2 regions of the Bradyrhizobium sp. BR14999 genome follow, and region 1 is predicted to be linked to the other one. Evidence: riboswitches for the same ligand, from Rfam matches in the RefSeq annotation. Region 1 holds a riboswitch; the other holds the start of a gene.

Region 1 (7,900 bases):
GCCGTCAACGCGCTGCCCGGCGGCGAAATCGTAGCTGCCATGGACCGCGGCCTCCTGGACGCGGCCGAGTTCAACAACGCCACCTCCGACCGCGTGCTCGGCTTCCCCGACGTCTCGAAGGTCTGCATGCTGCAGAGCTTCCACCAGAACGCCGAGCAGCTCGAGATCATGTTCAACAAGGACAAGTACAACGCGCTGCCGGACAAGATGAAGGCGATCATCGCCAATGCGGTGGACGCGGCTTCGGCCGACATGTCGTGGAAGGCGATCGACCGCTACTCCAAGGACTATGTCGAGCTGCAGACCAAGGACAACGTCAAGTTCTACAAGACCCCCGACGCCATCCTGAAGCGGCAACTCGAGATCTATGACGATGTGGCGAAGAAGAAGGCGGCGGAGAACCCGTTGTTCAAGGAGATCGTGCAGTCGCAGATCGAGTTCGCCAAGCGTGCCACGCAGTGGGAGCAGGATACCGTAGTGAACCGCCGCATGGCCTACGATCATTATTTCGGGCCGAACGCTGCGGCCAAGAAGATCTGATGACGAAATAAAGCTGGCAAGGCGCCGTCCGGACCACCCGCCGGACGGTGCCTTGTGCTATGTTGGGGGTCATATTTAATGCCGAACCTTATCACATGAGTGTACGGCGCTTACTGCACACGATCGACGGCATCTCCACCTGGGTCGGCAAGGCGACAGCCTGGCTGATGATCCTGCTGATGAGCGTGGTCTGCATCGAAGTGTTCAAGCGCTACGCCGTGAACATGCCGACGGCGTGGATCTTCGACGCCGAGAACATGATGTACGGGTCGCTGTTCATGCTGGCCGGCGCCTATACGCTGGCGCAGAACGCCCATGTCCGCGGTGACTTCCTTTACTCCTCGATGCGTCCGCGCACGCAGGCCGCGCTCGACCTCGTTCTCTACTTCGTGTTCTTCATCCCGGGCATCGCCGCGCTGATCTATGCCGGCTACTTCTACGCCGCGGATTCCTGGGCCATCAACGAGCATTCCAACGTCACGGCTGAGGGGCCGCCGGTCTACCATTTCAAGACCGTCATCCCGATCGCGGGCGCGCTGATCATGCTGCAGGGGATCGCCGAGATCATCCGCTGCATCGTGTGCCTGAAGACCGGCGAATGGCCGAGCCGACTTGCCGACGTCGCCGAGACCGACGTCATCGAGGAGCAGCTCGCGCACTCTGAATTCGTGGACGAGGAATCACGCAAGCTCGCCATCGAGGGCGCGCAGCGCATCGATGAATTGGCGCGGCAGCGCGGCATGGGCGGGGACCTGAACACATGAGCGATCCGGCACTCGGCCTGTTGATGCTGACGCTCATCGTCGTCGTCATCATGATGGGCTTCGCCACGGCCTTCACTCTGATGGGCCTTGGCATGTTCTTCGGCTTCATCGCCTTCTACGACCCGTCGCAGAACTGGACGCACAACAAGGTCTTCGAGCTGATGGTCCAGCGCAGCTACGGCGCGATGACCAACGACGTACTGATCTCCATCCCGTTGTTCGTGCTGATGGGCTATGTGATGGAGCGCGGCGCGCTGGTCGACAAGATGTTCTATTCGATCCAGCTCGCCTTCCGCCGCCTGCCCGCCTCGCTCGCGGTCACGACCCTGATCGTGTGCACGTTCTGGGGCATCGCCTCCGGGCTCGTCGGCGCGGTGGTGGTGCTGATGGGCGTGATCGCCTTCAACCCGATGCTGCGCGCCGGTTATGACGTGAAGCTCGCCTCCGGCGTCATCACCGCGGGCGGCACGCTCGGCATCCTGATCCCGCCTTCGGTGATGATCATCGTCTATGCCGCGGTCGCCGGCCAGTCCGTGGTCAAGCTCTATGCGGCGGCGATGCTTCCCGGCTTCTTCCTGGCCTTCCTCTACCTCGTCTATGTCGTGGCCTGGGCGATGATCAACCCGAAGATCGCCCCGGCGCTGCCGGAGGAACAGACCCGCGTCAAGGTGCCGGAATGGATCAGGAATTTCGCGACGCTGTATTCGCCGAACCTGTTCGTCGGCCTGTTCAAGGCGCTGCTCTCGCCCGCAAAGGCGAAGATGCTCCAGATCGACGGCAAGCCGATGGGCTATGGCGCGATCGTGCAACACTTCCTCATTTCGCTGGTGCCGTTCCTGATGACCGCAGCCGCGCTCGGCACGGTCTGGTGGTACGTCGTGATCCACCAGCAGCCCGGCGCCGCGAGCGAAGCCGTCGAAGGCCTGCAGCAGCTCGGCAGCCCGGTCGAGCCGAAGGAGCTGTCGCCCGCCGAAAAGGGACCGGACACCCAGTTCTACATCTGGTTCGCGATATCAGCCGCCGTGCTGGCGGCGTGGACGGCGCGCTCCTACTTGCGCATGGACGGCGAGCGCTTCGAAGTGTTGAAGCTCTTGACGTCGTCGGTGATGCCGCTCGGCATCCTCACCGTCGTGGTGCTGGGGGTGATCCTGTTCGGCATCACGACCGCGACCGAGTCCGCCGGAGTCGGCGCCGCCGGGGCCTTCATCCTCGCTATCCACGCCCGGACGCTCGACTGGAAGCGCACCAAGGAAGCAGTGTTCCTGACCGCAAAGACGACCGCGATGGTGTGCTGGCTGTTCGTCGGTTCGGCGCTGTTCTCGGCGGTATTCGCCATTCTCGGCGGTCAGGCGCTGCTGGAAAGCTGGGTGCTGTCGCTCAACATGACGCCCGTGCAGTTCATGATCTTGTCGCAGGCGATCATCTTCGTGCTGGGCTGGCCGCTCGAATGGACCGAGATTATCATCATCTTCGTGCCGATCTTCCTGCCGATGCTGAAGCACTTCAACATCGATCCGATCCTTTGGGGCACGCTGGTGTTCGTGAACTTGCAGGCCGCGTTCCTGTCGCCGCCGGTCGCGATGTCGGCGTTCTATCTCAAGGGCGTCGCCCCGAAGCACGTTACGCTCAACCAGATCTTCGCCGGCATGATGCCCTACATGCTGATCGTGATCCTGTGCATGGTGATCATGTATCTCTGGCCCGGCATGACGCTGTGGTTGCCGAACTATCTCTACGCGAGTTGAGGCGCAGCGGGGAGCACCGGGCGCTGGTCCACTCAGGGAACCAGACGCAATCACCGACGCGACGAACCGCTATTTATCCTAGGTTTGGTGGCGTGAGCGCTTGACATAGTGGCCGGCTGCACCGCCATCGCAGGAGCCCTGCTTTCCTGCTCCGCGGCGGAATTTCAACCTGGCACGGGTCTCATTTCGGTCCCGTACTGCAGGACCTGCACCTTCTCCATCGTGATCAGCCCGCTGCTCATCATGCCGTCGAGGACGGGGAGAAAGGCATCGATCTTCTCCTGGGTGTCGACGATCTCGACAACGAGCGGAAGGTCCTCCGACAGACGCAGTATCTTCGCCGTGTGCAGGCGTGCGGAATGGCCGAACCCCAGCCCGCCTCGTAGCACTGTCGCGCCGGCCAAGTGCATCTCCCTTGCCTTCAGCACGATCGCCTCGTGCAACGGGTGATGGCCCGCGTGATCATTTTCACCAAAGAAGATCCTGAGTAGGACGGCTTCTCGCGGTAGCTGCATGTTCAAACCCCATTGCTGCGTCAAGACCCTCTCATTTCACGACCAGCACCGGGCACGCGGCGAGTTGCACGATGCGATCGGCTCGACTGCCGATGAGCCGCTCGTAGAGCGCCGAGTGTCCCGTGGCGCCAATGACCAGTAGATCGGCTTTCAGCTTGGCTGCGAAGTCCACGATGTCCCGCACCGGATGGCCGGCCACCACATGGGTGTGAAGCTCGACGTGGCTCTGTTCGGCCAGGCTTCGCGCCCGCTGAATGACCGAGTGATAGCGGCGCGCCGCCGTGCCGGTCTCCTCCCGAACCTCCTCGATAAATTCGGGCATGTAGTCAATCTCCTCCACGCAGATCATGTGAAGTTCGGCGCTGTTCTGTGTGGCCATCGTTATGGCAAACGCCAAGGCGTGGAATGCGTGCTCGGAACCGTCGTTGGCATGCAGAATTCTGCTGAACATAGCTGCCTCCATCATTCGGCGCGGCGCGCAGCGGGCCGAAGAGGTCTTAGGGGCTCCTCCTCAGCGTGCTGCGAACTGGTGTCGGGCAGCAGATGGTGAGGAAGATAGAATGCATTGGCGATGACTGTGGGTATCACGGCGCTGCCGATGACTGCGGCGACGAGCGCGGAATATTGGCCCTGGTTGATGATGCCATGTGAAAGGCCAAAGAGTGACGAGATCGTCCCAAAGGTCAGCCCGGTCGACATCAAAAGCGTCGTGTACATCGCCTCTCTGTTGGGAGAGCCAAAATACTTGGTGACGGGGTAGACACCCACGACCTTGGTTGCGATCTTGATCACCAGGAAGAAGAGGAATGCCGCCGGTGCAGCAATCAGCGCCGGCACAGACACAAACGAACCGGCTCGGATGAAGTAGAACGGCGTCAGCAATCCGAAGGTAAGAGTGCGCAGCCGGCGCACCAGGGCGTGGTCCTTTCCAACAGTGCCTGCGAGTACCATCCCGATCAGGTAGGCCGGAAGAACGGCCTCGCTGTCCGCCCACGTCGCCAGCGCCCCCATTCCGAACAGGCAGAGCAGCAGAAATTTCGTCTCCAGTTCGGACGGGCGTCCCCCATACAGCCGGAAGAACCGGGGGGTCAGCCAGGGCAGCACGCCGAAGACCACCACGCCAGTACCGAGAAAGATCAGTGTCTTTATCGTGAACGGAGAAAAGATCAGGCCGAGCGCAACCACCGTCCCGAGGTCCGTGACAAAGCAGGCGGCCAGAACTGTCTTGCCGTACTCGGTGGTGTTGAAGCCGAATTCGATCATCACGGCATAAACCACCGCCACCGAGGTGGTCGACATGGCGACACCTGCAAGCCAACTCGGCATAACGTCCCAGCCGAGCAAGTAGTGCGCCGCAGCGGTGCATCCGATGAATGGAAAAAAGAAGCTGGCAAGCCCCACGGCTGCCGCCTCTTTCCACTTCAGCTTGAATACGACGGGGTCAAGTTCCGCACCTGCTAGGAAGGTCAGCACAATCGCGCCGACGCCCGAAAGGAATTTGACCCAGGACTCTTCGGTCCCGAGCACCGCCGATCCAATGGCGGCACCGATGATGAGTTGTGCGATCGTTCCGACCACGATCTCCGACAGAGCGGTCGAGATCCGGAGCCAGATCGACAGAAGGCTGGCGATCAGCGCCAAGCCCAACCACAATGCCGCCAGAGCCCAAACACCCGTCATCAGCGCCTCCAAGAACACGACGGCGATGCGCCGTCCGGAGAACTCACGTGCTGGATGCTTGGAAGGATTTGAAGCAAGCGCTCCCACCGACGGCAAGCGTCCGGTAGGAGTCATCAGCCTCATCGGCGGTTACGGGGGACCCCATCCCCTGAATTTTCGTCAATTGTAACTGGGAATCAGGCCATAGCAAGCGCGGAAAGCCGCCGTCAGGATCAGGACGATACCACGAAAGGCTCCGACCAGGCGCTGAACGATCCTTCGCGCTCGCGAATGGAAGAGGTAAAATGCGAGCGTCACTTACGGGGTTGAACTTGACCAAAATCCTGCTGGTCCGTCACGGTCACGTCGAAGGTATTCGTCCTGCCCGCTTTCGCGGACGAGAGGACCTGCCTTTGACCGGGCGAGGCCAAGCCGAAGCGCTCGCTGTCGCGCAGCGGATCGCGTCCAAATGGCGGCCGGAGCGGGTCTACACCAGCCCGCTGTCGCGCTGCGTCGCCACCGGCGCGGCCATCGCCACTGCGTGCGAGATCGAGGCGGAGAGCATTGAAGCGCTCAACGACATCGATTACGGCGCGTGGAGGATGAAGACCCATGAGGAAATGGCAGCTTCCGAGCCGATGCTTCACGCGACCTGGTTCAATACGCCCCACCTGATGCGATTTCCGGGAGGCGACTCCCTTCAGGACGTCGTTGCGCGCGCAGCGGACGCAGTCCGGCTCGCGCTCGAACGACACCCCTCTGGCACCGTCGTTCTGGTTTCGCATGATAGCGTGAACCGGGCGCTGCTTTTGCAGGTCGCGGACCTGCCGCTCTCCTCCTACTGGCGGCTCACGCAAGAGCCCTGTTGCATCAACGAGATCGAGATAACCAGCGATCGGATTCGTGTTCTTGCGATCAACGAGACCGCCCATTTAGACGGGATCGATCCGGCCTAGCTCAGCACACCGCCTCTTCTCGCCCAGGTTATTGAGCCGCTGACAGCCGACGGGATTGCGTCGACTGCTCGTCCCCTCCAAATACGTTCGCGTAGAGATCTTCCCCATAGCTCGTTTGCAGCGGCGTGGCTTCGATCAGCCGGAACGTCCGCGTGCCGTCCGGCTGGCGCTCCGACCGCAGGAACAGCGCATTCGGAAGCTTCTTCTGATGCATACGATGCGCGAACTGGTGCAGATGCGTCACGTAGCCGACCTTCACTCCCTTCTCCAGCAAGGCGGTCGTGATCTGCATCGCGATTTCCGATCCTTCCCGTTCATTGGTCGCCGCGAACGACTCATTCATGAGCATCATCGCGCCCGGACCAAGATGCTCAACGAGCTCGCTCATCCGGCTCAGCTCTTCGTCGAGCTTTCCACTCTCCATCGCGGCATCTTCTTCGCGCTTGAAATGGCTGAACAGCGCGGTCCGGACCTCGGCCGAAAACGTCTCCGCCGGGACGAACACGCCCGCCTGCATCATCAGTTGGGCGAGGCCCAGACTACGCAGGAACGTCGATTTGCCTCCCGAATTGGCGCCCGTGATCACGATGAGATCTTTGCCGGCGGTCACCAGATCGTTGCCGACAGGCACTCGGTTCATGCTGATCGCAAGACAAACGTCGTAGAGACCCAAGAACGACAATACGCTGCCGTCCAGCTCCACGGGCCTTGGAAGACAGGTGGGCGTGCCGAGCTTTTGAAGGTGTTCGTAAAGGTTCAAGCAGCCCACATAGAAAGCAAGCTCAGTCCGCAGCATCTGAAAGAAGCTCGAAATGTGATCCATTGACTGGGCGAGCGCATTTGCCACCAGGTTGATACCCCGATCCCGCAATTCGGACAGAGCGCGGGCGCCGGCTTCGTCTCGCGGATTCAGATAGGACGTGTATCCTTCGGTGGTCGGCCACAGCCGGGCGAACCAGCCGAGATCCTTCCTATGCGGCTTGCGCAGGACGTAGTTGGTTGCCTTATTGCCCTTACCTAGTTGGGCGCTGACCAGAACCCCACCTTTGAATTTCAGCCGCTTCAGATGATCCTCGATCTCCTCAAAATACGGATCGCTCAGTTCAGCCCGGAGCATTTCGAATAATCTGGAGAATCCTCGTGAGTTGAACCGTCCAATGTTCCGGTCGGCCAAGGCTCGGAGCTTCCGTAAGGCCGGAACGAAGATGTCCAATATTTCGACGGCATGCGACAGCGTGCCGGTAGGGTAGCGCGACATCGGCGACCAATAGTGCTTTCTTTCGGCTTTCAATGCCTCGACCACGATGTCGTATGCCCGTCTGAGAGTCGGCCCGTGCTGCAGGCAGTCTCGCAGCACGTCCTGGCGATATTCGATCACGTCGAGTTCGCAAACTCCGTTGAGCAGCCCGACCAAGGCCACTTCCAACAGGAAGGCGTCACCACCGGCCATCGTGTTCAAGAGGATATCAAGTCCGAGATCCTGGTTCAGGGCGGCATGATTCCAGGGCAAGGCTTGATTGAGATCCAGTCCCGGCTCCTTCTGCCGGGCATAGGATCGATCTCGCCGCGATAGCAGCAGCGTCGGGTCGAAATCGCGCTGGATACAGCAGGAACGCCTTCATGGCTTGATGCGCTCCTTTACGCGCTGATGCGTCAGACCGTATTTCTGGGCGATCGCCATCGCATAAGCCAGGCCATCGGCAGTCCGCCGCTCGATCTTG
Region 2 (7,900 bases), 3.0 Mb from region 1:
TTCTCGATGGCTCCATCCACGCCACGAGCTGGATCACGCAGTATCCCGGCGGCTTCAGCGACGACGACATCGCGGCGATCCGAAGCATCATAGCGCCGCTCGCGCGCGTCAGCGAGATCATCAGCCTGCGACGCACCGCCGAGATGCTGCTCGACACCTATGTCGGCAACCGCGCCGGCGCACGCATTCTCGGCGGCCAGATCCGCCGTGGACACACCGACACCATGCAGGCGGTGATCTGGCTCTCGGACCTGCGCGGCTTCACTGCGCTGTCGGACCGGCTGCCAGCCGAGACGGTGGTCGCAATCCTCAACCATTATTTCGATTGCCAGGTCACCGCGATCCGGGGCCACGGCGGCGAGGTGTTGAAATTCATGGGCGACGGCCTGCTCGCAGTGTTTCCGATCGACGAATATGTCGGCGATGCCGCCCATGTCTGCGCGCGCGTGCTGGAGGCGGCGCGTGAATCGCGCGCCAGCGTGGAGCAGCTCGCGTTTCCGGTCGGCGATGTCGTCGAGCGCTTCCGCTTTGGCGTCGCGCTGCACATCGGCAACATCCTCTACGGCAATATCGGTGGCGGCAACCGGCTGGACTTCACCTGCATCGGCCCCGCCGTCAATCTCGCGGCCCGGCTGGAGAAGATCACGGGGCGGCTGGGGCGGACCGTTGTGGCCTCGGAAGGTTTTGCCAATGTCTGCCACCACGATTGGCACGAGCTCGGCGAATTTCCGATCGCAGGATTTTCCAAGGCACAGCGCGTGTACGGGCTGGCCGAAGAAACGCACGCGCTGGTGGGCTGAGCTTTATTCCTCCGGCTCCGTCGTGAACAGCAACGGGTAGCCCTTGGCGCGGCCGGCATCGGTGGCACGCGTCGCCTTGGTCTCGGCGACGTCCTTGGTGAACACGGCGACGACGCAGGTGCCCAGCTTGTGCGCGGTGATCATCACCTTGTAGGCCTGATCCTCCGTCATGCGGAATTCGGCCTTGAGCACCATGGTGACGAATTCGCGCGGCGTGTAATCATCGTTGATCAGGATGACCTTGTGCAGCCGCGGCCGCTCGACCTTGGTCTTCGTCCTGGTTTTCGGTGTGGTAACAGTATCGTTCATTCCGCCTCCCGGACACGGCGGGCTCGGGTTCCTGCTGGAGCGATCAGCTCGCGGCCTTCGCACCATATTGTAGGACCTGCACCTTCTCCAAGGTGATCAGGCCGCTCGACATCATGCCATCCAGGATGGGCAGGAATGCGTTGATGTTGTCCTCGCTGTCGACGATCTCGATCAGCAGCGGCAGGTCTTCCGAAAGTCGCAGGATCTTCGAAGTGTGCAGCCGGCTCGATTTGCCGAAGCCCATCGGACCGCGCAGCACGGTGGCACCGGCGAGGTGCCGCTCGCGCGCGGTCATCACGATCGCTTCATAGAGCGGCTTGCCGTCGAAATGGTCGCTCTCGCCGATGAAGATCCGAAGCAAAACGGCCTGAGCGGGGATTTGCATGGTCAACTCCTTGTCAAGCGGTTGTAGCGGCTCGCCATCATATGCCCGAGCCACGCCGACACCAGCCAGCAGATGACGGACGCTGCGACATAGGCAAGTGCCGTGTACTTCAGGCCGCCGTGGAGCAGTCGGAAGGTCTCCAGGCTGAAGGTCGAGAACGTGGTGTAGCCGCCGCAGAACCCGGTCATGACGAACTGCCGGTGCTCCGGACGCGCCAGCATGCGGCCGTCGGGGCCGGTCAGCGCCGCGTAGAAGCCGATGATCAGCGATCCCGTGGCGTTGATGAACAGCGTGGCGAAGGGAAAGCCCGGTCCGGTGTCGAGCGCGAGACCGACCAGATAACGGGTCAGTCCGCCGACGATGCTGCCGGCGGCAACCCAGGCGTAGAGTATCGCGCTACGCCAGCGCTCGGCGGAGGAGGGGACGGCCATGCGCTTCTATCCTCCAAGCCTGTCCGCGAGGAGGAAGCCGCAACTGACGGCTGCAAGGCACAGCCCGACCGAGAGCACGACATTGCCGAGCGCGGAGAGCGGCTCGCCGCTCCGCGCCAGCGTCAGGGTTTGCAGACTGAACGAGGACACCGTGGTGTAGCAGCCGAGAAAGCCGGTCACCGCGAACAGCCAGGGGGTGGGCGTGGCGAAGGCCGAGCCGGGATGGGTCGCGAGCGCGCCGAAAATGCCGATCAGGAAGGCGCCGGTGACATTGATGGTCATGGTGCCCCACGGAAACGTCTCGCCCAATCGCCGCGCGATCGCGCCGGACACGAAATAGCGCGCACAGCCGCCGAGCACGCTACCCATCATGATCGCAAGCACCCCACTCAGCACGACGAAAGCCTCCCCGTCATCATTCTTGCTCCGCTGCCAGACCGTTGCCGACGGCAAGCAGCCCCATGAGCGAGATCAGGGCAAAGCCGAGTCCCGCCAGGAACGTGCCTGCCGGACCATAGGCATCCCACAACGCGCCGGCGATCACGCTCGCAGCCAGCAGGGCCAGGCCCGTGAGCAGGTTGAAATAGCCGAATGCGGTGCCGCGCAGGCTCGGCGGCGCGGCATCGGCGACGAGGGCCGAGAGCAGGCCTTGCGTCAGCCCCATATGCAGCCCCCACAGCACGACGCCGAGCGCGAGGCCTGCAAGGCTCGGGAGCAGTGCCAGCGCGAGGTCGGCGCCGGCGAGGAAGACCAGGCCGAGCGCGAGCAGGCCGGTGCGGTTGATCCGGTCCGACAGCACGCCGGCGGGATAGGCCGACAGCGCATAAGTGACGTTCATCAGCACCAGCACCGCCGGCACCCACATCGGGTTGAGCCCGATGTTCTGCGCGCGCAGGATCAGGAAGGCCTCGCTGAAGCGCGCCAGCGTGAACACGACACCGACCGCGACGACGCGCCAGTAGACTGCCCCGAGCTGCTGCATCGCGGCAAGATTGAGCGGGTTCGTTGCAGGTTTTCGGTTCGGATCCGGCTCCGGCTCGTGCACGGCGAAGGCGATCAGGCCGAAGGACAGAAAGGCCGGCAGCACTGCCACCCAGAACACGATCGTAAAATTGTCAGCCGTCCACCACATCATGCCGATGGCCGCGAGCGGCCCGACGAAGGCGCCGATGGTGTCGAGCGATTGCCGCAGGCCAAAGCTCGCGCCGCGCAGGCCGATGGGAGCGATGTCGGCGATCAGCGCATCGCGCGGCGCGCCGCGAATGCCCTTGCCGACGCGGTCGATGAAGCGTGCCGCCACCAGCCATCCGACGCTCGGGGCGAGCGGAAACAGCGGCTTGGTGAAGGCGGCCAGCCCGTAGCCGAGCGCGGCGAGCAGCTTGCGGCGGCCGAGCCAGTCCGACAACGCGCCGGAGAAGATCTTCGTGATCGAGGCGGTCGCCTCGGCAATGCCCTCGATGAAGCCGACCGTGAGCGTGGAGGCGCCGAGCGCGGTGACGAGATAGACCGGCAGCAGCGCATGGATCATCTCGGAGGAGATGTCCATCAGCATCGAGACGAAGCCGAGCACCCAGATTCCCCTGGGTAAGGTGGCGCGCGCAGCATTCGGTGTCGTCGTGGTCACGTCTTCACTTTCTCCTGGCCTTGGCTTGCTGGCCCAGTTTCCTGCCTTCGCCACCAGGCAACAAAAAACCCGCCATCGGCGGGTCGGTCCATGCTCCCACCAAAGGCAGAGGCTCAAAGATTGCCCCACCTCAAGCAGGAGTCATCAGCCCAGTACGATCATCGACCGCCGGGCGGTTGTCGGGGGACTCCATCCCCATCTGTGCATCCAGCCTAGCATGGAAATTGCGGCGGACAAGTGGGCCGGCCGCGCTGTCCCTAGGCGTCATTCTGCGCGCGTCGCGAGCTCTGGAACGACGGTGCCGGTCTCGCTGTGTGTTCCAGTCGCGCGAAGCGAGGCAACACGGCGGCGAGCACGTCGTTCCTAACTCGAATGTGAAGCGCAAGCGATCTTCGCACTTTGCGGCAAGGCGATTGCATGTCACCATCGCGTCATACGACGGGAGACCGCTGCGATGCGCTTGCTGTTCTCGATCGGGGCTGTGCTGGTGGCCGGCGTGCTTGCCGGAGGGGACGTCGCGGGCATCGCGGCGCCAGGACCTAAATTCGAGCCGCTTGAGAATCAGCCGCAGCGGCTGGCTGCCGACAAGGATGCACAGACGGTCGACGTCGAACTGATCCTCGCGGTCGACGTCTCCTACTCCATGGACATGGACGAGCTCGCGGTCCAGCGCGAAGGCTACGCGCTGGCGATCCAGTCCAAAGAATTCCTCCAGGCGCTGAAGCTCGGTCCGAACGGCCGGATCGCGGTAACCTATTTCGAGTGGGCCGCCTCCAGCGACCAGAAGATCATCATCCCCTGGCGCCTGATCGACGGCCCCGAGACCGCGGATGCGGTTGCCGCCGAGATCATGAAGACGCCGATCCGGCGTGCCTCGCGCACCTCGATCTCCGGCGCGATCACGTTTGCGATGCCGCTGTTCGACGAGGATCCATATCGGGGCTTGCGTCGCGTGATCGACATTTCCGGTGACGGCCCCAACAACAATGGCATCCCGGTCACGGTGGCGCGCGATGCCGCGCTCGAGAAGGGCATCGTCATCAACGGTCTGCCGATCATGGTCAAGGAGCCGTCCTATTCGACCATGGATATCGACAATCTCGACTTCTACTACGAGGACTGCGTCATCGGCGGTCCCGGCTCTTTCGTCATCACGATCAAGGATCGCGACAAGTTCAAGGAAGCGATCCGCACCAAGCTGCTGATGGAGGTCGCTGGCCGCATGCCGGAGCGCCCCGTGATGCGGGTTGCGGACAAGGAGCCGCGCGTCAGTTGCATGATCGGCGAGAAGATCTGGTCGGACCGCTGGGGCCGTTAATAGCGCACGCCGGTTGGGACCTTTCGCTTCATCTCGCCCGACGGTTGAATTTAACCGCTCGTTAACCGGCACATGGCCCTAATCCGGTTGTTTCAGTTCGTTTCCGATCGCAGTTTTGACTTTGCTGTCGGGCGCGCGAACGAGAGCGGGTTCGTCGAACCCGTCCACCGAGCAGACCATGGCCATCGTCACGTCGAGCACCAGCCAGATTTCTCCCGCCAACGAGCGGCTGTATCACCAGAGCGCGCTGCTTGGTGACTGGAAGGGCAATTGGGTGGGCAACAACCAGCCCGTCGGCTTCAAGGTCGTGAACATCCGCGGTGCCCGGGCGCAGGTCGAGTACACCCATAACGGCCACACCGAGCGCGGCTTTGCCGAGGTCAAGGGCACGCTCATCACCTTTGGCGGGGTCACGGTCGGCACCAAGGACGGCAAGAACATGGTGCTGCTGTTCTCCTTCGGGGGCGCTGGCAAGCAGACCGCGAACCTCGAGAAGCAGGACCCGCCGGCTTCCGACAGCCGCCTCATGGGAAGCTGGGGCGGCTATTCCAGCGAGAACGGCAAGAGCGCGAGCTTCAAGGTGCTCTCGGTCAACGGCAAGGAAGCCCAGGTCAGCGTCACCACCGACGGCGTCACCCGCCAGGGCACCGGCACCGTCTACAAGAACGTCATCATGTTCGGCCAGGCGCAGATCGCAACCGATGACGGGCAGAACGGCAAGATCATCTACCAGGTCGGCACGAAATCCTTCATGGTGCCGGTGACGAAATATCCGCCGGCCGACTCCTCGTCTTCGGTCGACAAGACCGCCTGAAAGCTGCCGTCCTCACCATTTCGGCGGCCGCTTCTCCACGAACGCTCTCAAGCCCTCCTGCGCCTCATCCGACGTCGCGACATTGCAGAAATCGTCGACGGCGCTTGCAATGCTGCGCCGATAGTCGAGATCGATCTGGCGCATGAAGGCGGCGCGGCCCATCCGTAGCACCGCCGCCGATTTTCCCGCGAACTGCGCCGCGAGCCTTGCGACCTCGGCCTCGAGCTCCGCGTCGGCGACGACGCGGTTGACCACGCCGAGCTCGCGCGCCTCCGCGGCGCTGAAGACGCGGCCGGTGAACAGCAGATCGAAGGCGCGGTGACGTCCGACGATCCGCGGCAGATGGGCATAGTGGATCGCCGGGATGACGCCGACGTCGATCTCGGGATAGCCGAACGTCGCGCTCTCGGCCGCCAGCACCACATCGCAGGACACTGCCATGGTCATGCCGCCGCCCCGCGCCGCGCCGCCGACGGCGGCGATCGACGGTTTGCCGAGCCGATACTGCGCGTCGTAGAGGTCGATATAGAGCGCCTGGAGGAATTCGCGGATCTCGGCGCCGGGCTTGCCGAGCAGGATGTCGAGATCGAGGCCGGCCGAGAAGCGCTTAGGGATAGCGCTCGCCAGCACGACCACGCGCGCCTCCGGATCGTCCGCGGCGCGGCGGAGCGCCGCGACCACCGCGCGGATCACCTCGAGGCTCAGCGCGTTGACGGGCGGGCGGCGCAGCGTGATGCGGGCGATGTTGCCTGCAAATTCGTAAGTGACGGGACTATCCGATGTCACTGGGTTCTCCATGCTTTCAAGATGTCAGCACCTTCAGCTGCCGGTCGATCCTGCGCAAGGCCTCGCAAGCGGGCGCAAAGGTGCCGTCGCCGATCAGCCGCCAGACCTCGTTTGCCTGCTCCTCCAGTTGCGGAATCGTCAGCGGCACGCCGGCCGCCTCCTGGAGCGCGCCCTTTTCGTTGATGAGATAGCGTTCGTTCAGGGCGAACAGCACCTGCGCAATGCAGGCGAGCGATCTGTAGAGGCATCCCGCGATGTGGGTCCGCTCGTTACGTGCCGCCGCGAGCTCGGCATTTTCGATGCTGAACAGGACTTCCCACTGGAAGCGCCGGATCAGGGCGCGGCGCAGAGCCTGCGGATACGGAAGCGCGATTGATTTGAGATGAACGATCAAACCCTTCGGGTCGTGCAGAGGCTGACAATACGCGATCTCGCCCATCCAGATGGCCGAGCAGAAGCCATGCGGATGGCCGGGCTGATAATCCATGGTGACCACGCCGGCGCGGCTGGATTCCATCGCCGCTTCGACCGCGTCGGCGTTGCGATAGAGCAGGTCGACCTTGCGGCCTTCCACTGAAAGCCAGGCGCCGCCGACGATCCACGGACCCCATTCGCCGACCGGCGTCACGGTCGTGGCTGCGGGATCGTCGGCGATGTCTTTTGCGGCGGCCAGCAGCCGTTCGGTATCCAGCGGGATCGCCGTCTTGAAATAGAGGCCGACATCGTAGTCCGACGTGGAGTGCCCGCTGCCCCGTGCACGCGAGCCGCCGAGAACGACAGCCTCGACGCCCGGTACCCCGGCAAAGGCGGATGTCAGGCGCGTGAGCAGCGGATCGTGGGGCATCAGGTGGAGCTCTCCGGGAGGCTCGGGGCCGTGACGTCGGCGCGGTCGCACCGCTGGCATTGGTGATGTCCGAGGAGTATAATTTGCAAAACTCTTGACGGTCATCTGAATGTTCAACCCCGCAGCTTCACGCGCTCTTGCAACTCTCGCCTTGCTCTGCCTCACCGGCGCACCGGCTCATGCGCAAGTTGCGCCGCTGAGATATTGGATTCCCGGCGGGCCTTTCGGCCTCAGTGGTGGTGCCGAGCAGAGTTCCGATACTTACGGCGGCTTCTCGAGCTTCAATGCCGGCGATGCGGGTTGGCGTACCAGCTATGCGAACGGTTTCTTCGTCGGCAGCGAGCGCGGCAATTTTGGTCTGAGCGGCTTCAATCAGGCCGGCTCGGCCGGCAATTTCAGCGCGCTGTCCTATGACAGCACGCAGTTCGGCTACAACACCAAGACGGCGGGCGGCATCCCCGTCACGTTCTTCGCCGGCTTCGACACGCTGAAATTCGGCAACGGCATCGGCAGCTCGCTGGCGCCGCTGACCTCCAGCGCCACGCCCGGTTATGGCGCGTTCGCGGGTGTCGAGTTCAAGCCGACCTCC

The links. Region 1 has a riboswitch for fluoride ahead of ACR9YP_RS08190 (cation:proton antiporter). Riboswitches for the same ligand answer to the same signal wherever they lie in the genome.
Region 2: another riboswitch for fluoride. It lies ahead of ACR9YP_RS35370 (MFS transporter); the one in region 1 lies ahead of ACR9YP_RS08190 (cation:proton antiporter).

What each region holds. Positions count from the first base shown of each region.
Region 1 covers NZ_CM148536.1:1,764,388-1,772,287, reverse strand. The annotation lists gene ACR9YP_RS08215 (TRAP transporter substrate-binding protein) at 1-540, shown strand, start outside; gene ACR9YP_RS08210 (TRAP transporter small permease subunit) at 636-1,304, shown strand; gene ACR9YP_RS08205 (TRAP transporter large permease) at 1,301-3,049, shown strand; gene ACR9YP_RS08200 (DUF190 domain-containing protein) at 3,214-3,564, opposite strand; gene ACR9YP_RS08195 (universal stress protein) at 3,596-4,015, opposite strand; gene ACR9YP_RS08190 (cation:proton antiporter) at 4,027-5,358, opposite strand; fluoride riboswitch at 5,342-5,402, opposite strand; gene ACR9YP_RS08185 (histidine phosphatase family protein) at 5,556-6,179, shown strand; gene ACR9YP_RS08180 (MutS-related protein) at 6,208-7,689, opposite strand; gene ACR9YP_RS08175 (MutS-related protein) at 7,798-7,900, opposite strand, start outside.
Region 2 covers NZ_CM148536.1:7,571,060-7,578,959, reverse strand. The annotation lists gene ACR9YP_RS35395 (adenylate/guanylate cyclase domain-containing protein) at 1-800, shown strand, start outside; gene clpS (ATP-dependent Clp protease adapter ClpS) at 804-1,109, opposite strand; gene ACR9YP_RS35385 (DUF190 domain-containing protein) at 1,153-1,494, opposite strand; gene crcB (fluoride efflux transporter CrcB) at 1,497-1,925, opposite strand; gene crcB (fluoride efflux transporter CrcB) at 1,932-2,321, opposite strand; gene ACR9YP_RS35370 (MFS transporter) at 2,341-3,549, opposite strand; fluoride riboswitch at 3,678-3,755, opposite strand; gene ACR9YP_RS35365 (DUF1194 domain-containing protein) at 4,004-4,867, shown strand; gene ACR9YP_RS35360 (hypothetical protein) at 5,046-5,681, shown strand; gene ACR9YP_RS35355 (enoyl-CoA hydratase/isomerase family protein) at 5,694-6,467, opposite strand; gene ACR9YP_RS35350 (nucleotidyltransferase domain-containing protein) at 6,484-7,311, opposite strand; gene ACR9YP_RS35345 (hypothetical protein) at 7,421-7,900, shown strand, end outside.